4 regions of the Kitasatospora brasiliensis genome follow, and region 4 is predicted to be linked to each of the others. Evidence: riboswitches for the same ligand, from Rfam matches in the RefSeq annotation. Region 4 holds a riboswitch; each other region holds the start of a gene.

The links. Region 4 has a riboswitch for cobalamin ahead of QWJ13_RS21205 (ribonucleoside-diphosphate reductase subunit alpha). Riboswitches for the same ligand answer to the same signal wherever they lie in the genome.
Region 1: it holds a riboswitch for cobalamin, as region 4 does, so the genes downstream of both, metE (5-methyltetrahydropteroyltriglutamate--homocysteine S-methyltransferase) here and QWJ13_RS21205 (ribonucleoside-diphosphate reductase subunit alpha) in region 4, are expected to answer to the same signal.
Region 2: it holds a riboswitch for cobalamin, as region 4 does, so the genes downstream of both, nicT (Nickel transporter NicT) here and QWJ13_RS21205 (ribonucleoside-diphosphate reductase subunit alpha) in region 4, are expected to answer to the same signal.
Region 3: it holds a riboswitch for cobalamin, as region 4 does, so the genes downstream of both, QWJ13_RS00270 (prenyltransferase/squalene oxidase repeat-containing protein) here and QWJ13_RS21205 (ribonucleoside-diphosphate reductase subunit alpha) in region 4, are expected to answer to the same signal.

The regions. Positions count from the first base shown of each region.
Region 1 is NZ_JAUOOW010000001.1:76,925-82,566, reverse strand. Features, by position in the region: gene QWJ13_RS00320 (acyl-CoA thioesterase) at 1-281, shown strand, start outside; cobalamin riboswitch at 426-651, shown strand; gene metE (5-methyltetrahydropteroyltriglutamate--homocysteine S-methyltransferase) at 808-3,114, shown strand; gene QWJ13_RS00310 (bifunctional 2-methylcitrate synthase/citrate synthase) at 3,181-4,317, opposite strand; gene prpB (methylisocitrate lyase) at 4,336-5,241, opposite strand; gene QWJ13_RS00300 (MmgE/PrpD family protein) at 5,241-5,642, opposite strand, start outside.
Region 2 is NZ_JAUOOW010000001.1:575,256-580,897, reverse strand. Features, by position in the region: gene QWJ13_RS02595 (AAA family ATPase) at 1-1,629, shown strand, start outside; gene QWJ13_RS02590 (hypothetical protein) at 1,626-3,299, opposite strand; cobalamin riboswitch at 3,458-3,668, shown strand; gene nicT (Nickel transporter NicT) at 3,700-4,818, shown strand; gene QWJ13_RS02580 (M24 family metallopeptidase) at 4,922-5,642, shown strand, end outside.
Region 3 is NZ_JAUOOW010000001.1:65,759-71,400, reverse strand. Features, by position in the region: gene QWJ13_RS00275 (prenyltransferase/squalene oxidase repeat-containing protein) at 1-819, opposite strand, end outside; cobalamin riboswitch at 941-1,018, opposite strand; cobalamin riboswitch at 1,122-1,259, shown strand; gene QWJ13_RS00270 (prenyltransferase/squalene oxidase repeat-containing protein) at 1,366-4,206, shown strand; gene QWJ13_RS00265 (hypothetical protein) at 4,257-5,336, shown strand; gene QWJ13_RS00260 (energy-coupling factor transporter transmembrane component T) at 5,339-5,642, shown strand, end outside.
Region 4 is NZ_JAUOOW010000005.1:369,664-375,305, forward strand. Features, by position in the region: gene QWJ13_RS21195 (glycoside hydrolase family 26 protein) at 1-800, shown strand, start outside; gene QWJ13_RS21200 (ArnT family glycosyltransferase) at 797-2,758, shown strand; cobalamin riboswitch at 2,808-2,962, shown strand; gene QWJ13_RS21205 (ribonucleoside-diphosphate reductase subunit alpha) at 3,157-5,565, shown strand; gene QWJ13_RS21210 (ribonucleotide-diphosphate reductase subunit beta) at 5,565-5,642, shown strand, end outside.

The DNA.
Region 1 (5,642 bases), on a different contig from region 4:
TCCGGGCGGGGGACCTGCTCACCGTCGCGGCCCGGGTGGAGCACGTCGGACGGACCTCGATGGACGTGGCCGTGATGGTGACCTCGGAGCGGTGGAACCTCACCGGGCCCGTCACCACGGTGGCGACGGCACAACTCGTCTTCGTGGCGGTCGACGCGGAGGGCCGGCCGCACCAGGTCCCTGAGCTGGTCCTGGAGAGCGCCGAGGACCAGCGGCGCGGCCGGGCGGCACAGGAGCGCCGGGCCCGTCGGGCCGCGGCGGCGCGCGGCCGGGCGGAATAACCCCGCGCGGCCGGGCCGAACAGCCCTTCGGCGGACGGGCCGGGGCAGTCCCGCGGCGGATGGGCCGGGCAGCCCCTCACGGCCCAGCCGTCTCACCATGCAGACGCCTTCCGAGATTTCCGCTTCCACGCCGTCGTTTTGCCTCTAAGCTGGCGGGGCAGCTGGTTCGCCCTGCCCGCCAGGCAGGCGCGTCGCAAGAGGGAACCCGGTGGGAATCCGGGACTGCCCCGCAGCGGTGAGCGGGAACGACCGCCGTCATACGCACTGGACCCGGGACGGGTCTGGGAAGCGACGGCCAGTAGGTGTCCGCCCTGGAACCAGGGCGGCCGTGCCCGCGAGTCCGAAGACCTGCCACTGCCCGTACGCGACCGTTCGCGTGCGGCCATCCGGTGACCTCGTGGGCGGGTCGGCGACCACACCAGGCGGGGCCGCGCACGGGCGCGGGCGACCGCCCGGTCCGTCAACCCTTCGCGTCCTCGGGCCGTCACCGGTCATGTGAGGAATCAGGCTCGCGAAGGAGAGTCCCTTGACCACGAAGTCCGCAGCCGCGGCCACCGTGCACGGTTACCCCCGCCAGGGCCGCAACCGTGAGTTGAAGAAGGCGATCGAGGGGTACTGGAAGGGCGCCGTCACGGCGGAGGATCTGCTGGCCACCGCGGCCGACCTGCGCCGGGCGAACTGGCAGCAGCTCGCCGGGGCCGGGATCGAGGAAGTCCCGACCGGTGACTTCTCGCTCTACGACCACGTGCTCGACACGAGCGTGGCGGTCGGGGCGATCCCGCCGCGCCACCGGGCGGCGGTGGCCGCCGACGAGCTGGACGGGTACTTCGCGATGGCGCGCGGCACCCAGCAGGTGCCGCCGCTGGAGATGACCAAGTGGTTCGACACCAACTACCACTACCTGGTGCCGGAGTTGGGGCCGGACACGGTGTTCGCCGCCGATCCGTCCAAGGCGGTGGGCGAGCTGCGGGAGGCGCTGTCGCTCGGCCACCGGGCCCGGCCGGTGTTGGTCGGGCCGGTGACCTACCTGCTGCTGGCCAAGCCGGCGCCCGGGGTGGCCGCCGACTTCCAGCCGATCACCCTGCTGGACCGGCTGCTGCCGGTCTACGCCGAACTGCTCGCGGAGCTGAAGGACGCCGGCGCCGAGTGGGTGCAGCTGGACGAGCCCGCGCTGGTGCAGGACCGCACCCCCGCCGAGTTGAACGCCGCCGCCCGCGCCTACCGCGAGCTGGGCGCCCTCACCGAGCGGCCCAAGCTGCTGGTGGCGAGCTACTTCGACCGGCTCGGGGAGGCGCTGGCGGTGCTGGCGAAGACCCCGGTCGACGGTCTGGCACTGGACTTCACCGGCCCGGCCGCCGCGAACCTGGCGGACCTCGCCGCGGTGGGCGGGCTGCCCGGCAAGCGCCTGGTGGCGGGGGTGATCGACGGACGCAACATCTGGATCAACGACCTGGAGAAGTCCCTCGCCACCCTGGCCACCCTGCTGGGCCTCGCGGACACGGTCGACGTGGCGCCGTCCTGCTCGCTGCTGCACGTGCCGATCGACGCCGCCGCCGAACGCGACATCGACCCGCAGATCGCGCGCTGGCTGGCCTTCGCCAAGCAGAAGGCGCGGGAGGCCGTGCTGCTCGCCCGGGGCCTGCGCGAGGGTATCGGCGCGGTCACCGCCGAACTGGCCGCCAATCGCGCCGACCTCGCCTCGCGTGCGGCCTCGCCGATCACCCGGGACCCGGCGGTGCGTGCCCGCGCCGCCGCCGTCACCGCCGAGGACACCCGCCGCGCCCAGGCCTACCCGCAGCGGACGGAGGCCCAGCGGGCCCGGCTCGGCCTGCCGCTGCTGCCCACCACCACCATCGGCTCCTTCCCGCAGACCACCGAACTGCGCACCGCCCGCGCCGACCTGACCGCCGGGAGGATCGACGCGGCGGCCTACCGGGAGCGGATGGAGGCCGAGGTCCGCGAGGTCATCGGCTACCAGGAGAAGGCCGGGCTGGACGTCCTGGTGCACGGCGAGCCCGAGCGCAACGACATGGTCCAGTACTTCGCCGAGCAGCTCACCGGCTACCTGGCCACCCGGCACGGCTGGGTGCAGTCCTACGGCACCCGGTACGTGCGCCCGCCGGTGCTGGCCGGCGACATCTCCCGCCCGCACCCGATGACCACCGAGTGGTTCGGCTACGCCCAGGGCCTGACCGTGCGCCCGGTCAAGGGCATGCTGACCGGCCCGGTCACCATGCTCGCCTGGTCCTTCGTCCGCGACGACCAGCCGCTGGCCGACACCGCCCGGCAGGTCGCCCTCGCCCTGCGCGACGAGGTCACCGACCTGGAAGCGGCGGGCGCTGCCGTCGTCCAGGTCGACGAGCCGGCGCTGCGCGAGACCCTCCCGCTGCGCGCCGCCGCCCGCCCGGCGTACCTGGCGTGGGCCACCGAGGCGTTCCGGCTGGCCACTTCGGGCGTCCGGGCGGACACCCAGATCCACACCCACATGTGCTACGCCGAGTTCGGCGCCATCATGACGGCGATCGACGAGCTGGACGCGGACGTCATCTCCCTGGAGGCCACCCGCTCGCACATGGAGGTGGCCGGTGAACTGGCCGAGGCGGGCTACCCGCGGGAGGTCGGCCCCGGCGTCTGGGACATCCACTCCCCGCGCGTCCCGAGCACCGAGGAGGTGGTCTCGCTGCTGCGCGCGGGCCTGGCCGCGATCCCGGCGGAGCGCCTGTGGGTCAACCCGGACTGCGGGCTGAAGACCCGCGGCTGGCCGGAGACCCGGGCCTCGCTGGAGGGACTGGTCGGCGCAGCCCGGCTGCTGCGCGCCGAACTGGCCGACTGACGGGGCCGGTTGACGTGCATCGGGGCGGGTGCGGCAGTGGTGCCGCACCCGCCCCGGGGTGGTTCGTCACACGGAGGCCGGCACCGCCCGCCGGCCCGGGCCGTGGTAGGAGGCGAGCGGGCGGATCAGGGCGTTGTGGGTGAGCTGCTCGGTGATGTGGGCGGTCCAGCCGGTGATCCGGCTCAGCACGAAGATCGGGGTGAAGACGGGGGTGTCGAAACCCATCAGGTGGTAGGCCAGGCCGGCCGGGTAGTCGAGGTTGGGGTGGATGCCCTTGCGCTCCAGCACGGCCTCGCGCAGCGCGGTGTGCAGGGCGGCCAGCCGGGCGGCCTCCGGGTCCGTGGTGCGGGCGACCAGGTCGTCGAGGGCGGCCTGCATGATCGGCACCCGGGAGTCCCCGTGCTTGTAGACGCGGTGGCCGAAGCCCATGATCTTCCGCTTGGCGGCGAGGGCCTCGTCCAGCCAGTCGGCGGCGCGGGCGGGCTCCCCGATCTCCGTCAGCATGTGCATCACCGCCTCGTTGGCGCCGCCGTGCAGCGGGCCCTTGAGGGCGCCGATCGCCGCGGTGACGGCGCTGTAGAGGTCGGAGAGGGTGGAGGTGACCACCCGGGCGGTGAAGGTGGAGGCGTTGAAGCTGTGCTCCGCGTAGAGCACCAGGGAGATCTCCAGGCAGCGGACCACCTCGGGCGCCGGGACGGAGCCGAAGCACATCCGGAAGAAGTTCTCGGCGTAGCCGAGGTCAGGGCTCGGCGGGATCGGGTCCAGGCCCCGGCGGCGGCGCTGGTCGGCGGCCACGACGGTGGGCAGCTTCGCCAGCAGGGTGAGCGACTTGGTGAGGTTGGGGGCCGGGCGGCCGTCGTCCTCGGCCGGGTCCTCGGCGCCGAAGAAGCTGACGGCGGTGCGCAGCACGTCCATCGGGTGGCAGGTCTCGGGCAGCTTGGCGAGCAGCTCGGCGGCGGTGCGGTCGAGCGGGCGCAGGGCGCGCTCGCGGGCTTCGAACTCCAACAGCTGCGCCCGGTCGGGGAGTTCGCCGTGCCAGAGCAGGTACGCGACCTCCTCGAAGGAGCGGTGGGCGGCCAGGTCCTGGACCGGATAGCCGCGGTAGGTGAGGGAGTTGGACTCCTGGAGGACGGTGGAGATCCCGGTGGTGTCGACGACGACACCCGCGAGGCCGCGGTGGATCTCGGTCATGGTGCTGGGCATGGTGGTGCCTCCGGTGCGTCAGGTGCCGGGCGGGAGGGTGAAGTCGAAGACGGCCGCGTCGAAGGCCGAGTACCGCTCGTAGCCGAGGAGTTCGTACAGCCGGGAGCGCGGCTGCATGCGCTCCAGCAGCGGTTCCTGGGTGCCTTCGGCGGCGATGGTGCGCAGCCCGTCCTCCACCGCGCCCATGGCCAGGCGCAGCAGGGTGACCGGGTAGAGCGCGATGTCGTAGCCGAGGTTCGAGAGCGTGCGGGCGTCGAGCAGCGGGGTCTTGCCGAACTCCGTCATGTTGGCCAGCAGCGGGACGTCGACGGCCTTGCGGAAGGCCTCGAACTCGGCCTCGTCGGCGAGGGCTTCGGGGAAGATCGCGTCGGCGCCGGCGTCCACGTAGGCCTTGGCCCGGTCGATGGCGGCGCGCAGGCCCTCGACGCCGCGGGCGTCGGTGCGGGCCATCAGCAGGAAGTCGGGGTCGCGGCGGGCGTCGACGGCGGCGCGCAGCCGGCGGGTCATCTCCTCGCGCGGGGTGAGGGTCTTGCCGTCGAGGTGGCCGCAGCGCTTGGGGTTGACCTGGTCCTCCAGGTGCAGCCCGGCCAGGCCCGCGTCCTCCATCAGCTGGACGGTGCGGGCGGCGTTCATCGGCTCGCCGAAGCCGGTGTCGGCGTCGATCAGCACCGGGAGGTCGGTGACCCGGGTGGTCTGCTGGGCGCGGGCGGCGACCTCGGTGGAGGTGGTCAGGCCGATGTCGGGCAGGCCGAGGTCGGCGGCGAGGACGGCGCCGGAGAGGTAGGCGGCCTCGAAGCCGAGGTCCTGGATGAGTCGGGCGGAGAGCGGGTTGATCGCCCCGGGCATCGTCAACAGCCGCCCGGTGGCGAGGCGTTCGCGCAGGGCGCGGCGGCGCTGGGCGGGGGTGGTGCGGGTGTGCAGCATCAGAACAGGCCCTTCGGCAGGGCCGCGTCGAAGCGGCGGACGGCCTCGGTGTCGACGGCGGGGAAGAGCCGGTGGAGGCCGGCGGCGTCCAGTTCGGCGAGGCCGGCGGCGGCTTCGAGGAAGGCGTCCTGCGCGGTGGGGGAGACGGCGCCCTCGGCCAGGGTGCGGAACTTCCGTACGTACGCGGGCCGGTCGAAGGGGCGGGCGCCGGCCGGGTGGGCGTCGGCGACGGCCAGCTCGTCCTCGACCACCGAACCGTCGTCCAGGGTGATCACCACGCGGCCGCCGAAGGCCCGTCGCTCCGGGTCGGGGTCGTGGTAGCGGCGGGTCCACTCCGGGTCCTCCACGGTGGTGACCTTGCGCCACAGCCCGACGGTCCGCGGGCGGGCGGCCCGTTCGGG
Region 2 (5,642 bases), on a different contig from region 4:
ATGTTCTTGCGTGCGCTCGGGAGGAAGCCTCCGGACGAGGAGGGCGCGCGCTTCGCGGAGTTCCGCACCGCCACCGCCGAGAAGCGGTGCCTGATCTTCCTGGACAACGCCGAGCACGCCGCCGAGGTCCGCGCCCTGTTCCCGTCGACCGGACTGATGGTGGCCGCAAGCCGTGGACGTCGGCTGGGCGCGCTGCGCATGGACGGGGCCGAGGTGCGGGAGCTGGACCGGCTGAGCCCGGCGGCCGGTGCCACGTTGGTGCGAGGTTGGCTCGGGCCCGATCGGGGCGCCGACCGGGAGATCGCGGCGCTGGTCGAGCGCTGCGAAGGGCTGCCGCTCGCGCTGAACGCGGTCGGGGGTCAGCTGCTCGGCCGCTCTCGTCTGAAGGTAGGCCAGGTGGTGGCCGAACTCGGAGACCAGGAACGCAGGTTGGCCGTGCTGAACAATGAGGAGGGAAACCTCCGGCGGACCTATGACCCAGTGTACGAGCGGCTGTCGGAGCAGGCCCAGGCGCTCTACCACCTGATCGGAGTGCACCCCGGCCCCTTCGTGTCGGCCGAACTGGCGGCCGCGGTGGGCGTGGAGGGGGCGGCGGAAGCGCTGGACGAACTGCACCTTGTGCACTTGGTGGACGAGGTGGTGGACGACGGGCCGGGGGAGCGTTACCAGGCGCATGACGTGGTGCGGACGCACGCGTACGCCTGCGCCCGCGAATTGCCGGGCCGCGAGGAGCTTTTGGCTCGGGATGTGGCGTATTACCGGGGCCGGGCGTCACTCGCCGATCGTGCGCTGGGCAAGAGGCTCCGATTGCAGGAACCGACCGGCGACGACCTGCCGGGGTTCGACTCCGACGCCATGGAATGGCTGCACGCTGAACGCGCCAACCTGCGCGCGGTGGTGGAGGCGGCGGCCGCACGCGGTTGGCACGGTGAGGTGTGGCGGCTCTGCGAGTCGCTCTGGCCGCTGTACCACGGCCGCAAGCTCTACGACGACTGGATCGCGACCCACGAGCGCGGCATCGAGTCGGCCCAGTGGGACAACTGCCCGGACGCCGTGGTCCGGATGCGCAACCAGCTCGCCCGCGCCCACCACGAGCGCAAGGAATTCCGGCTCGCCGCCGAGCAGTTGGCGCTCGCCACCGAGCTGGTACCGCTGGTGGCCAACCGCCAGGTGGTCGGGGTGCTCCACGAGACGGACGGTCTGCTCTGCCTGGCCGACGGCCGCCCGGCCGACGCGGTGCGGCGGTTCACCCTGGCCCTGGCGGCGAACCGGGGTGACGAGCACGGCGAGATCGTCCAGAGCTACAACCTGGCGCAGGCGTTGATCGCCGACGGCCGTCCGGAGCAGGCGCTGACCCTGCTGGCCGAGGCCACGGCCCAGGCCGAGCGGACGCGGGACGAGGACATGCTGATGAAGCTGCCGCTGATCCGCGCCCGCGCTCACCAGGCGCTCGGGCAGCTCGACCTCGCCGTCGTCCAGGCGGAGGACTGCGCCCGGCAGGCCGCAGACCGGAGCCAGCCGGCGAAGGAGGCCCAGGCCCACACCCTGCTGGTCGCCCTCGCCGAGCAGCGCGGGGACGAGGAGCTGGCCGAGCGCAGCCGCGCCCGGCTGCGGGAGTTGCGGAACTAGGGCCCGGTGCGGAAGGACACCCGGGTGCGGTGCTCGCCGGTGCGGATGGTGAGCCCGTGCTCGGGGAGACCGGCCGGGTCGCCGCCGTCGGTGAGCCAGCAGGCCACCGCGGAGCCGAGCAGCAGCGGGTCGACGCCGGGGTCGGGGCGCTCCCAGTCCGGCTCGGCGCGGGCCTCCAGGAGCAGGCCGCCGCGCAGCCGGAGCAGGTGGCGGGCCGGGCCGAGGGCGGCCACCGCGACGGCGAGGCCGGGCAGTTCGGTGGCGGAGTCGGTGAGCCAGCGGGTGGCGGGGCGTTCGGCGCGCACCTCCGTCCGGGCGAGGACCTCCGCGGTGTAGCGCAGGGCGTCGCCGGGGTGTTCGTCGGTGAGGGCGTGGAAGCCGCGCGGGGTGTGGTCGTTCGGGTCGAAGGGGTAGCGCCGCAGGCTCACCTCCGTCCCCTCGCTCTTGCCCTCGACGTCGTACGCGGTGGGCCGCTCGGCGGTCTCGGGGTGCGGCGCGGGCTTGGGGTAGGGCGGCAGGGCCGGCTCGTCCGCGGGTTCGTCCAACCGGTCCAGGAAGGAGTAGAGCAGCGGGCGCAGCAGCCGGGCGGATTCGCCGCGGTGGGCGAGGGAGCGGTCGGTGATCCCGCGCAGGGCGGCCGGGTCCTGGGCGAGGGCCCGTTCGACCTGGGCGGCGAGGTCGCCGTCGGGGTCGAGGACGGGCGCGTTCTGGCCGAAGTCGTAGCTGGGGGAGCGCGGGTCGAGTTCGGCGGCGCCGGTGGCGACCAGCACGGTGGGGCGCTCCAGGGCGGCGCCGTAGAAGGAGACCGAGCCGTGGTCGCCGATCAGGAGGTCGGCGGCGACCAGGGCGGTCTGCCAGCCCTGGTGGGGCGGGATCAGGCGCAGGCCCATCCGGCGGGCGCCGTCGAGCAGGGCCTCGGGGTCGTGCCGGCTCCAGATGTTGGGGTGCAGCACCACGGCGACGGTGTACTCGTCGGCGGGCAGCCGGCGGACCAGCCGCTGGGGGAGGTCGGGGCGGCGGCCGAATAACGAGTGCTCGCTCCAGGTGGAGTTGACGACGACGAGCCGCCGCCCGTCGACGGCGCCGAGGGCGGCGCGGTAGCCGTCCCGGGAGCGCCGGCTGGCGAGCATCCGGTCGAAGCACGGGTCGCCGACCACCCGGGCGACGTCCAGCGCCTCGGGGCAGGAGACCCGCAGCCGGTCCAGTTGCTCGGGGTGGGAGAGGCCGAGGACGTCCACGAACACCCGTCCGCGGTGGGTGAGTTCGTTCCGGGACAGGCCGGCGGCGCTGACCGCGTCGCCGGTGGACTCGGTGACCAGGCGGTTGTAGCCGGCGCCGTGCGGGAGGACGACGAGGCGGGCGTCCAGGCGGTGCATGGAGGAGTGGACGGCGCAGGCGACGGCCAGGTCGAAGCGGCGGCGGACGGCGTCCTCCCAGTCCAGCACGGTGAAGCCGGGCAGGCCGTGCAGGTACTCGTCCAGGGCGCGGTCGGCGAAGGCGGAGCCGGGGTTGACGGTGAAGTACCGCTCGACGCCGTCCGGGCTCAGCAGGGTGAGGACGTCCAGGACCCGGGTGGCCGAGGTGAGGGTGCGGGCGACCGCCAGCACGCGGGCCCTGACCGGCCGGGTGTTCCAGCGGTCGGCGGGCCAGACGTGGGGGTGGGACGGCACACCATGATCGTACTCATCGGGCCCGGCGGCGGCGCGCCCTTCCGGAGATCGGGTCGGCCGGATGTACGGGACGCGTGCGGGCGTCCGCGTCCGGCGGCGTTCTGTGATTCCGGACACCTGCGCAGGTCTGGGGCCTTGCACGGGTCGGGTGAGGCCCCTACCGTGTTGCCCGCCGTGGTGCTCGGGAAGACCGGTGACGGACCCTCAGGGGTCCCAGCCCGGAGCGGCCCTCGCCACTGTGATCGGGTCGTTCCTCCGCCCGTGGAGGAGCGTCGCCGGTACCCATGAAGCCACTGGGCGCCTCGCGCCTGGGAAGGCGGGTACGGGTGTCCCGTAAGCCAGGAGACCGGCCACGGCATCTCACGAGGTATTCCACGAGGTGCTGGAGCGTGATCCGCAGATGACCCTGCCCGAAACCGTGGCCGGCGGCGCCAAGCCGGCCCCCTCCGTGCTGCCCACCTTCGCGTGGCGGCGCGAGGACACCGTCCGTACGGTCGGGCTGATGGGGGTGATCCTGGCCATGCACGTGGTGGCCTTCGGCACCCTGATCTTCCTGGTCGCACCCGAGAAGTACGAGGTCGGCACCCAGGTCTTCGGGGTGGGCCTGGGCATCACCGCCTACACCCTCGGCATGCGGCACGCCTTCGACGCCGACCACATCGCGGTGATCGACAACACCACCCGCAAGCTGATGGCGGACGGGAAGCGGCCGGTCTCGGTGGGCTTCTGGTTCGCCCTCGGGCACTCCTCGATGGTGGTGCTGATGGCCGCCCTGGTGGCGGGCGGGGCGCAGCTGGCGAACACCCTGATGGACGACGAGTCGACCACCCACAAGTGGCTCGGCGTGGTCGGGACGACCACCTCCGGCGTGTTCCTCTACCTGATCGGCGCGCTCAACCTGGCGGCGCTGCTCGGCATCCTCAAGGTGTTCCGGGCGATGCGGGCCGGGCAGTTCGACGAGAAGGAGCTGGAGGCGCACCTGGACTCGCGGGGCTTCATGGCCCGGGTGCTGAACCGGGCGACCCGCTCGATCACCCGGCCGGGGCAGATGTTCCCGGTGGGGATGGTGCTGGGCCTGGGCTTCGACACCGCGACCGAGGTCACCCTGATGGTGATGGCCGGTTCGGGCGCGGCCTCGGGGCTGCCCTGGTACGCGATCGTCTGCCTGCCGTTGCTGTTCGCGGCCGGGATGAGCCTGTTCGACACCCTGGACGGGACGTTCATGAACTTCGCGTACCAGTGGGCCTTCGCCAACCCGGTGCGGAAGGTGTACTACAACCTGACCATCACCGGTCTGTCGATCGCGGTGGCCTTCATCATCGGCACCATCGAGCTGGTCGGGGTGCTGCACGAGAAGCTCGACCTGACCGACCCGGTCACCGGGTTCATCGCGGACATCTCGCTGGACAACGTCGGCTACGCGATCGCCGGGCTGTTCGTGGTGGTCTGGGCGATCGCGATCGGGTACTGGAAGCTCGCCCGGGTCGAGAAGCGCTGGACGCCCGCCGGGGAGTCCTGAGACGCGGCGGAGCGGGGGGCGCAGGGGGCGCGCCGGGGTCACCGGGGGTTCCGGCGGGGGAGCTCGGCGGGCGGTTCGGGCCGGGGGTTCGTAGGCTCGACGCATGGCGGATGCGTACGCGGGGCGGCGGGAGCGGGTGAGGGAGCACTGCGGTGCGGCCGGGGCCGACGCGGCGCTGATCACCCGCGCGGCGAACGTGCGGTACCTGACGGGCTGCGCCCCCTGCGGGGCGACCCTGCTGCTGACCAGGGAGCGGGCCCTGCTCGCGCTGCCGGACGACCTTCCGCCGGACGACACCGGGGAGCACTTGATCGCCCCGGACGTCACCCGGCTGCCGGTGGCGGCCGGGTCGGACACCGCGCTGGCCGCCGCGGCCGCCGCCGCGCTGTCCGGGGTGTCGGGCCTGGCGGTGGAGGAGCACGACCTGACCGTCAGCCGCCACCGGGCGGTCGGCGGCCGGATCGAGGGGGCCGCTCTGGTGGACCTCGGCCAGATGGTCGAGCGGCTGCGGGTGGTCAAGGACGAGCACGAGATCGCCGACCTGCGGATCGCCGCCGAGATCGCCGACCAGGCGCTCGGCGAGCTGCTGGAGTCGATCCTGGTCGGCCGCACCGAGCGGCACCTGGCGATGGAGCTGGAGCGCCGGATGATCGACCACGGCGCCGACCGGGCCGCGTTCCCGGTCTCGGTCGGCACCGGCAGCCACTCCGGCCAGGCCGCCCACCAGCCGACCGACCGCCGGGTGGAGGAGGGCGACTTCCTGACCGTGGTGATGGGCGCCCAGTACCGCGGCTACGGCGTCTCCACCGCTCGCACCTTCGTGA
Region 3 (5,642 bases), on a different contig from region 4:
GTTGATCCCGTACATCGCCTTGAAGGCGCCGTTCAGCGGGTTGAAGTTGTTCTTCAGGAAGGTCTTGGCCGCGACCACGGCCGGGTCGGTGTTGGGCACCCCGGCCGCGCAGAGCGAGGCCATCGCGGCGCCGGTCATGTCGATGTCGCCGGGCTGGCCGAGCGCGGTCGGGTCGCCCGCGGCCTTGCTGTAGTTCCAGCCGCCGTCGGTGTGCTGGTTGGCGCGCACCGCGGCGACCGAGAGGTCCAGCAATGGCTGCGGCACCCGCTGGGCGCCGGCCTGGGTACGGGCGCCGCCGAGGGCGAGCAGGGCGAAGACGGTGCCGTTGAAGTTGGCGGACGAGCCGTAGTAGCCGGGCTCGGCGGTCTGCCAGTAGGACACCGCGTCGGCGACCAGGTTGCGGCCGGGGCCGACCCGGGCCGGATCGATGCCCGCCGCATAGGAGTTGAGGATGCCGCGCTCGTAGTCGGTGACCACCGGGTTGGCGCTCGGCCAGGTCGGCGCGGCGAGCTGGTTGCGGTACACCAGGCGGGCGTTCTTGGTGGTGTCGCCGCCCGGGGTGATGTCGGCGGCGGCGGTACCGGCGGCCGCGAAGGCGCTGAACGCCCACTCGTTGGACAGGCCGCTGCCCGCGTAGCCGCCGTCCGCGCCCTGGAGGGTGCGCAGGTAGGCGACGCCGTTGGCGCGGGAGGTGGCGATCTGGGCGGGGGTGGCGGTGGCCTGGGCCGGTATCGCGGTGGCGAGCGCGCAGCCGGCGGCGGCCAGGACGGCGGCGGCGGCGAGGCCGCGGCGAGCGGTGAGACGGGAGGCGGTGGTCACGGGAAGGGCTCCTGGGGTAGGGGGCTCCGACCGTGCCCGTGCGTCGACGGAGGTGCGCCGGCGCGGGGGCGGCCGACGCCCGGATCGCGTGGACGTACTTCCGCAGAGCTGTGTGGCCGCCGGGCATTCGGGCTCGCGGGGTGGACGAACCACCCCGTACACCGCTGCGCGTCAGCCCCGGATTCGCACCGGGTTCCCCCGCTCGGCCGAGCCGGGACGTTACCGCATTCCGGCCCCTACCGGCCGTGACGTAGGCGATATGACGAACCGTTGACCCTGCGGGTGGGCGCGTGGTCTGATGAAGCGTTTTTCCTCCGTGGCTGTCAGGGGAAGCCGGTTCGACTCCGGCGCTGTCCCGCAACCGTGTGCCCGTCGTGGCGAGCCCCTCCGGCTCGTGGCGACGGACGAGCCGGAATGCCTGCACCGCGGAATACGCACGAGCGTCGTCGAGGACTGCGACGCGGTACGGAACGCCCCCGCTCCGGGGAGCGCCCTGCTGCACCCGCGTGTCCGCGACCGGCGCCGGAGTCACAGGGAGTCGTTTCCGTGCCGGTCCACAGACACCGTCCCACCGGGTGGCGGCGAGGCACCGCCGCCCCGGCGGCGGCCACCGCCCTGACCGCGGGCAGCCTGGCCCTGGCGGCACTGCCCGCGACCGCGCACGCGGACCCGATGGAGCAGTGCACCGCCACCTCCGGCGCCGTCGTCGCGGTCGACTTCGGCCCCTTCGGCGGCGGAGTGCTGCGCGGGTGCGACGCCCACCCCACCACCGGGATGAACCTGCTGCACAACGCCGGGTTCGCCACCACCGGCACCGCCCATGACGGCCCCGGCTTCATCTGCCGGCTCGGCAACACCGAGTTCAACGGCGGCACCCAGTACCCGACCCCCGACAAGGAGGCCTGCGTCAACACCCCGCAGGCCACCGGGTACTGGTCGTACTGGATCGCCCCGGCCGGACAGGACACCTGGAAGTACGCCACGCTCGGCGCGATGTCCCAGAAGCCCGGGCCCGGCGAGGTCGAGGCCTGGGTGTACGGCGGCACCGACATCGGCGGCACCAGCGGGGCGCCGACCTTCAGCCCGGCGTCGGTCCGCGCCACCGGCGGCGCCTCGCCCTCGCCGAGCGGCGGCGCCACGCCGACCCCGACCGGCACCCCGACCACGACCCCCACCGGCACCCCGAAGCCGCCGCAGGGCGACCTGCCCGCCGCCGCCCGCTGGCTGATCGGCCGGCTGACCGACGGCGACCACGTGGTCGACCCCGACTGGGGCACCCTCGACCACGCCGCGACCGCCAACACCGCCCTCGCGCTCGCGGCGGCCGGCGGGCACGACGACACCCTGCGCAAGCTCGTCGCCTACCTCGCCGCCCACACCGGGGAGTTCGCCTTCCCCGCAGGCGCCGACGCGGCCCCCGACGTCCGGGGCGCCGCGCTGCTCGCCCTGGTCGCCGAGGTCACCGGCGGCAACCCGAGCGACTTCGGCGGCCACGACCTGATCGCCGCGCTCTCCTCCCACCTCTGTGAGGCCCCCGGCCGGGGCGGCGCCTGCGCCGCCGCCGGGGACTTCGAGGGCGCCTCCTGGCCCGTCAACCAGACCCTCGGCCTGCTCGCCCTCGCCCGCGCGGGCGTCGCCGTCCCGCAGAGCGCCGTCGACCGGCTGCTCTCCGCCCAGTGCGCCGACGGCGGCTTCTCCCCCGTCTACGTCGGCCCCCGCGAGCCCTGCGACGCCGACCCGGGCACCAGCGCCATGGCCTCCCTCGCCTTGCGCCGGACCGGCACCGCCGCCGACCGGACCGGGCGCTCCGACGCCTGGATCCTGAGCCGCCAACTGCCCGACGGCGCGCTGCCGGTGGACCCCACGTCCGGCGCGGGCGACAGCTACACCACGGCCCTCGCCGCCCAGGCCCTGCGCCAGGCGGGCCGGGCCCAGGCCCGGACGGCCGCCATCGGCTGGCTCGCCGCCCGGCAGCTGCCCGACGGCGGCTTCGGCACCGACCCGACGGCCACCCAGTCCGCCGGCTACGTCACCGAACAGGCCGTCCTGGCCCTGGCCGGCACCGACCTCGCCGAGCTGACCCACGACATCACCACCCCGCAGCCCGGCGGCCGGATGCCCGACCTCGCCAAGGGCGGCGCCTACCTCACCGATCCGGCCCGACTGCTGGACGGCCACTACTACGAGTCCGTCCCGGGCACCGGCTTCGGCGACTTCGGCCTCACCATCGACGCCGGCTTCGCGCTCGCCGCCACCGGCACGGACGACGCCGCGCTGCGCCGCCTCGCCGACTTCTTCGACCGCGGCGGCAAGGACGGCGGCGGCCGCGGCGTCAACGAATGGACGGGCGCGGGCACCGAGTTCGCCGGCGGCGGCTCGATCGGCAAGGCGGCGCTGTTCGCCGAGGTGACCGGCCGCAACCCGCGCGCCTTCGCCGGGCAGGACCTGATCGCCGCCCTGGCCGCGATGGTCTGCACCGAGCGCGGCCGGGCTCCCGACACCGCCTGCGCCGACCGGGGCAACTACCGGTACGCCACCTCGGTGTTCTCCCAGTCCCTCGGCATCATGGCCCAGCTGCGGGCCGGGGACGCCGCCCACGCCGCCGAGGCGGTGCGCTACCTGAGCGGCCTCCAGCACCCCGACGGCTCCTGGCCGAGCCTGATCCCGGCCACCGGGGACTCCGACGTGGACAGCACCGCGATCGCCGCGATGGCGCTCGACCTGCTCACAGACGACCCGAACGCCAAGCAGGCGGTGGACCGCGCGGTCACCTGGATCGCGGGCAAGCAGCTCGCCGACGGCGGCTTCCCCGGCGCGGCCGGCGACTCCACCAACTCGGCGGCGCTGGCCGTCCAGGCGCTCTCGCTGCGGGCCGGGAAGTACGGCACGGCGATCGCGCGGGCCCGGGACTTCCTGACCGGGCAGCAGAACCCGGACGGCGGGTTCAACGTCGCGGCGGGCGGGCAGCCGGGCTCGGACGTGCGGGCCTCCACCCAGGTGCTGGGTGGCGTGGTCGGGACCTCCTTCGGCACGCTGAGCCGACCGGTGGAGGCGGGGACGCCCGAGCCGGGCGGCTCGCCCTCCCCGAGCGGCTCGCCGAAGCCGAGCCCGAGTCCGACCGGCATCGAGGGCAGCCACCCCGCGACCCTCCCGCCCGCCGGCAGCGATGACGGTGCCGCGCCGGTGATCAACGACGGCAACGACGGCAAAGTCGGTAACTCGGGCAACGCCGGTCACGCGGGCCCGTCCGGCCCGACCGGCTCCGACCTGGCCCGGACCGGCACCGAGGCGAGCACCCTCGCCCTGCTGGCGCTGGCCCTGCTGCTGACCGGCGGCGCCGCCGTCGGCATCCGCCGCGCCCGCACCAACCCGGGGAGGCACCAGTGAGGCTCCATCGTGTGAAGGGCCGCCTGAGCCATGGCCGTCGGGCGACCGGGCTGGGCGCCGCGGCTGGCGTCCTGGCGCTGCTCGGCACGGCCACCCCGGCCGCCGCCGGCCCGCAGCCGATCGACCAGTGCACCACCACCTCGGGCGTCGTCCTGGCCGTGGACCTCGGCAAGTGGGGCGGCCCGATGCTGCGCTCCTGCGGCACCACCCCGACCACCGGCTACGAACTGCTCAACCAGGGCGGCTGGCGGACCACCGGCACCGGCCACGACGGCCCGGCCTTCATCTGCCGGATCGGGTACAGCGGCTACCAGGGCGGCAAGCAGTTCCCGCCGCCCGAGCAGGAGAAGTGCGTGCTCACCCCACCGGCCAGCGCCTACTGGTCGTACTGGCACGCCGACCCCGGGGAGAACGACTGGAGCTACAGCCAGCTCGGCGCGATGTCGTACCACCCGAAGCCCGGCAGCGTGGACCTGTGGATCTTCGGCGGCACCAACATCGAGGGCACCGAGGGCCGTCCCACCGTCTCACCGGACTCGCTGCGGGCCCGCAACACCACCCCGGGCGGCCAGGGCCAGGGCGGCGCGGGCAGTACCGGAAGCTCCGGCGGTACGGGCTCGGGCTCGGGCTCGGGCTCGGGCGCCGGATCGGGCGGCGGCAGTCACGGCAGCGGCGGCGGCAGCACCAACGGCTCCGGCGGCTCCGCGAGTTCGGGCGGTGCGGGCGGTGCGGGCGGCCCCGCGAACGGCGGCGGGTCCGGCTCCGGCCGCGGCCCCGTGGCCGCGCCCCCGCCCGTCGCCGGGGCCCAGCCGCCCGCCGCGGGCGCAGCGCCCGAGCAGGACTCGGACCCGGTGGCCCCGCCCACCGCGGCCCCCGAGGAGACGCCCGCCCCGAGCGACGCCCCGGCCCCGGCCGCCACCCCGGAGCCCACCGACACCCCCACCACCGCCGCCGACCCGGCGGCGGCAGCACCGTCCCCGACCACCATCGTGGTGGACGCGGCACCCGCCGCCGACGCGCCGTCCGACACCGGCTCGGTGCTGCCGCTGGCCGCCACCGTCCTGGTCGCCGTCCTGCTCGGCGGAGCCTCCGTGGCCGCCGCCCGGCGCCGCCGCCGGCGCAGGCTGTGACGATGACGACCGCAGCCCTGGCCGGCCGCCGGGTACCGCGCACCCTGCACCCGGTGGCCTGGTGGGCCTGGGCGCTGGCACTCGCCACCGCTGCCAGCCGCACCACCAACCCGCTGCTCCTCCTGCTGGTGCTGGCGGTGCTCGGCTACGTGGTCACCGCCCGCCGCACCGACGCGCCCTGGGCGCGCGGCTTCGGCTACTACCTGTGGCTGGCCCTGGTGGTGATCGCGATCCGGGTGCTGTTCCGCTGCGTCTTCGCGACCGGTGTCACGGCGAGCGACCACATCGTGTTCACCCTGCCGCACA
Region 4 (5,642 bases):
CCGACGTCCCCGGCACGATGGACGCGCTGGCGCCCTACAGCGCCGCGATCGGCAAGCAGCCCAACGTCCTGGAGTTCTACGCCCATTGGAAGGGCGGCTTCGACACCACCGGCGCCCGCCGGATCCACGACGCCGGGGCCCTGCCCTTCATGGCCTGGGAGCCGCACGACCGCTCGCTCGCCTCGATCGCGGCCGGCGACACCGACGACTACGTGCGCGGCGTCGCCAAGTCCGTCGCCAAGTTCAACCTGCCGATCGCCATCAGCATCGCCCACGAGATGAACGGCGACTGGTACCCGTGGGGCCGTCAGGCCGCCACCCCCCAGGACTTCGTGGCCGCCTGGCGCCACGTCCACGACATCTTCGACCAGGCCGGCGCCACCAATGTGATCTGGGTCTGGAGCCCCAACATCACCGACCCCGCGCCCAACACCCGCCTCGCGCCGTACTACCCCGGCGACACCTACGTCGACTGGGCGGGCATGACCGGCTACTTCACCAAGACCGGGCCGAAGACCTTCGAGACGCTGTACGGGCCGACCATGACCGAGATCCGCGCCTTCTGCAAGAAGCCCTTCTTCATCAGCGAGACCGCCTCCGAGCAGGGCAAGCGCCAGCGCGCGGACATCGACCAGCTGTTCTCCGGACTGGAGGCGCACGACGACATCGTCGGCTTCGTCTGGTTCAACATCGTCAAGCGGGCGGACTGGCGGGTCGAGGCCGTCCCGGACACCCTCGCCGCGTTCAAGCAGCGCGTGTCCGACCCCCGTTACGGCTTCGACATCCGGAATCCCCGATGAGCACTGAGTCCGACTTCTCCCACGAGCCGCCCGGCCGCGCCGCCCACGAGCCGATGACCGAGCCCCAGCCGGACCCGATCGCCCAGGGCCGGGCCGCCCGCCGCCGGGCCGCCGCGGCCGCCGCCTCCGCCCCTGGCGCTGCCGCCGCTGTGGGCGCCGCCGAGCCCGAGCCGAACCTCATCGAGCAGGGCCGGGCCGCCCGCCGCCGGGCCGCCCGGGAGTCGATGGCCGAGGCCGAGGCCGAGCCCGCGTTCGTCGAGCCGCCCCGCGCGGCCGTCGCGGTGGACGAGCCGGAGCCCACGCCCGCGCCCGTGCCTTCTCCCGCGCCCCGCCGCACCGAGCGCACGCCCGCGCCCGCGCCCGCGCCCGAGCCCGAGTCGCGCCGCACGGCCGCCGCCGTGGAGAACCCCGACGGCATACCCCTCGCCCCGTACACCATCCCCGAGGTCCCCGCCATCGGCTGGGACCCGAGCACCAGCCCCCGCCGCCGCTGGATCGCCCGCGGCCTGCTGGGCGCCGTACTGACCGTCCAGGCCGCCCTGTCGCTGCGCCTGCTGGCCGCCGCCCACCCCGACGAGGCCGCCACCATGGTCGCCGGCCGCCAGCAGCTCGACCACCTGCTGCACGGCACCCCCGTCACCACCGACCTGGTCGAACGGATCCAGGGCTCGCCCTGGCTCTACCCGCCGCTGGCCGGCGCCGCCGCGAACGCCGACGGCATCTGGGGCACCCGGCTGCTCAGCCTCGGCTTCGCGCTGATCACCACGGTCCTGCTGTACTCCCTGACCCGCCGGCTGTTCAACGAGCGCGTCGCCATCTGCGCGATCGGCGTCTACGCCGTCCTCCAGTCCACCGTCGTGGTCGGCTTCTACGCCGCGCCCGAGTCCCTCGCCCTCCTGCTGGTCGCCCTCGCGGCCTGGACCACGGTGTTCACCGCCCGCCGCCACCCGGCGCTGGCCCTGCTCGCCGCCCCACCCGCGGCACTGGCCTGCGCCGTCGCCTACTCCGCGGCCTTCGCCGTCCCGGCCCTGGTCGCCCTCGCCTTCGCCGGTGCCCGGCCGTACCAGCGGACCGGCCCGGCCGCCCTGCGCGCCCTGCTGGCGGGCGCCGGCACCCTCGTCCTGCTGCTCCCGTACGGCACCCTCGGCAAGCTCGCCGGCTGGTCGCCCTCGCGCGGCAACGCCCCCGGCCCGGCCGGCTCGATCCTGCTCAACACGCTCCAGTGGGCCGGCCTGTTCACCGTCCTCGCGGTGGCCGGCACCATCGCCTACGCGCGCCGCGAGCAGATGAACGAGCACGACGCGCCGGAGCAGGACCCGTTGCCCACCAGCCGGGGCCAGCGCGCCCTGCTCGGCACCGTGCTCACCGTCACAGCCCTGCTGATCCCCGCCGCCCACCTGTGGACCGGCACCTCCGGCGCGCTGTTCCGCCACCTCGGCTACGGCGCGCTGCTGGCCGCCCCGCTCGCCGGCGTCGGCCTGACCCGGCTGGTCGGCGCCCACTTCCGCCACCCGCAGCTGGGCATCCTGGTCTGGGTCGCGCTGCTCGCCCTCGGCCTGGAGCAGTCCGCGCTGCGCTACCAGAACGGCCCCGACTCCGGCCGCCTGCTGGCCGTCCTGCGGGTCCACACGGACCCCCAGGGCCACTACCTCACCGAGGTCGACGGACTCGCCGAGTACTACCTCGGCGGCGTCTCCAAGCCCGAGCAGTGGGTCTCCGCGCGCACCGGCACGGAGTACCGCGACGCCGCCGGCGCGCAGCACCACGGGGACGCCGGCAGCGTGGCCGCGATCCGCGACGGATGGTTCTCCATGGTCGTCCTCGACAGCACCGCGCCGAAGGCCACCGACCGGGCCCTGAGCGACGCCCTGACGGCCTCCGGGCAGTACCGGCTGATCGCCCAATTCACGTCGCCGACCGGCGATTCGAGTACGTACAAGGTCTATCTGAAGCACTGACCGGCCACCCGGCCCACCCACACCCGCGACACGACAGGCACAACATATGGTGCCGCCGCAAGCTGGCGGCACTACATGTATGCTCGCTACTGCTGTCGACGCAGGGGAACCCGGTGCGAATCCGGGACTGCCCCGCAGCGGTGTGCGAGCGGCTCCAGCAGCCGTGCCGCGAGTCCGAGTACCTGCCGACAGCCTGCGCCACGGCCCTCCCGCAGAGGCCGCGCCAGCATCAGCAGTACACCTCCGGGCCTCGCGGGCGGGCCGGGGAGTCACCGTCGCGCGACGCCGTTTTGGCGTTCGCGCTGTGCTCCCCTGCCCCGAACGGCCCGGCGGCCCCCGATCACCGCCGCCGATCGCCGCCAGGAGAGAGCGCCTTGACCACCGCCGCCTCAGTCACCCTGCCCACCCAGGGCACCGGTACCGCCTTCACCGACCCGACGGTCTCCGACCCCGGCGGCGCCCTGCTGCGGCTGCTCACCGACCGCAGCACCGACCTCACCGAGGTCGACCCCGGCCATGTCGCCGCCGCCGCGCTGCGCGGCCGCCACGCCGGCTCGGACTTCGCCGAGCTGCGCGGGCTGGCCGTGGACGCCGCCGCGTCGATGATCGCCGAGGACCCGCAGTACTCGAAGCTGGCCGCCCGCCTGCTCGCGCTGGAGATCGTCGACGAGGCGAACAGCCAGGGCTCGGTCTCCTTCTCCGCCTCGATCGCCGTCGGCCACGCCGAGGGCCTGATCGGCGACACCACCGCGGACTTCGTCGCCAAGCACGCCGCCGCCCTGGACGCGCTGATCGACACCGCCGGCGACGACCGGTTCGAGTACTTCGGCCTGCGCACCGTGCAGTCCCGCTACCTGCTGCGCCACCCGATCACCCGCAAGGTGATCGAGACCCCGCAGCACTTCCTGCTCCGCGTCGCCTGTGGCCTGGCGGTCGGCGACAACGAGCAGTCCGTGCGCGAGGTCTCCGAGCTGTACGGCCTGATGAGCCGCCTGGAGTACCTGACCTCCTCGCCGACGCTCTTCAACTCCGGCACCCGCCACCCGCAGATGTCCAGCTGCTACCTGCTGGACTCGCCGCTGGACAACCTGGACTCGATCTACAACCGCTACGCGCAGATCGCCCGCCTGTCCAAGCACGCCGGCGGCATCGGCCTGTCCTACTCGCGCATCCGCTCGCGCGGCAGCCTGATCCGCGGCACCAACGGCAAGTCCAACGGCATCGTGCCGTTCCTGCGCACCCTCGACTCCTCGGTCGCCGCCGTCAACCAGGGCGGCCGCCGCAAGGGCGCGGCCTGCGTCTACCTGGAGACCTGGCACGCCGACATCGAGGAGTTCCTGGAGCTCCGCGACAACACCGGCGAAGAGGCCCGCCGCACCCACAACCTCAACCTGGCCCACTGGATCCCGGACGAGTTCATGCGCCGGGTCAACGCCAACGAGGACTGGTCGCTGTTCTCCCCGGCCGACGTCCCCGAGCTGGTCGACCTGTGGGGCGCCGAGTTCGACGAGGCCTACCGCAAGGCCGAGCTGGCCGGCAAGGCCGTGCGCACCATCCCCGCGCAGACCCTGTACGCCCGCATGATGCGCACCCTGGCGCAGACCGGCAACGGCTGGATGACCTTCAAGGACGCCTCCAACCGCGCCGCCAACCAGACCGCGCTGCCGGGCCGCACCGTGCACTCCTCCAACCTGTGCACGGAGATCCTGGAGGTCACGGACGACTCCGAGACCGCCGTCTGCAACCTGGGCTCGGTCAACCTCGGCGCCCACGTGGCCCCCGGTGCCTCCGCCGACGACCTGCTGGGCGCGATGGACTGGGAGCGGCTGGACGCCACCGTGCGCACCGCCGTCACCTTCCTCGACCGCGTGGTGGACATCAACTTCTACCCGACCAGCGAGGCCGGGACGTCCAACTCCCGCTGGCGCCCCGTGGGCCTCGGCGTGATGGGCCTCCAGGACGTCTTCTTCAAGCTGCGGATCGACTTCGACTCCGCCCAGGCGAAGGCCCTGTCCACCCTGATCGCCGAGCGCATCATGCTCACCGCCTACGAGCGCTCCGCCGACCTCGCCGAGCAGCTCGGCCGCCACGAGGCGTACGGCGAGACCCGCGCCGCCCGCGGCGAACTGCACATCGACCACTTCGACGTGGCCCCCCAGTGGGGCGAGAAGTGGGACGCGCTGCGCGCCCGCATCGCCGTCACCGGCCTGCGCAACTCGCTGCTGCTGGCCATCGCGCCGACCGCGACGATCGCCTCCATCGCCGGCGTGTACGAGTGCATCGAGCCGCAGGTGTCCAACCTGTTCAAGCGCGAGACCCTCTCCGGCGAGTTCCTCCAGGTCAACCCGTACCTGGTGCGCGAGCTCAAGGAGCTCGGCGTCTGGGACCAGCAGACCCGCGACGCCCTGCGCGACGCCAACGGCTCCGTCCAGGACCTCAACTGGCTGCCCGCCGAGGTCCGTTCGCTGTACCGCACCGCCTGGGAGCTGCCGCAGCGCGCGCTGATCGACCTGGCCGCCGCGCGCATGCCGTACCTGGACCAGAGCCAGTCCCTGAACCTGTTCATGGCGGCGCCGACCATCGGCAAGCTCAGCTCGATGTACGCCTACGCGTGGAAGGTCGGTCTCAAGACCACCTACTACCTGCGTTCGCGCCCGGCCACCCGCATCGCCCAGGCCGCGCCCGGTGCCGCCCGTGCCGCCGCGCCCGCGCCCGTGCCCGTGAACACCCCCTCCCTCACCCCGGAGCAGGAAGCCGCCATCGCCTGCTCCCTGGAGAACCCCGAGTCCTGCGAGGCCTGCCAGTAATGTCCGACGACCGCCAGAAGATGCTGCTCGACCCCGGCTTCGAGCTGACCCTGCGCCCGATGCGCTACCCGTCGTTC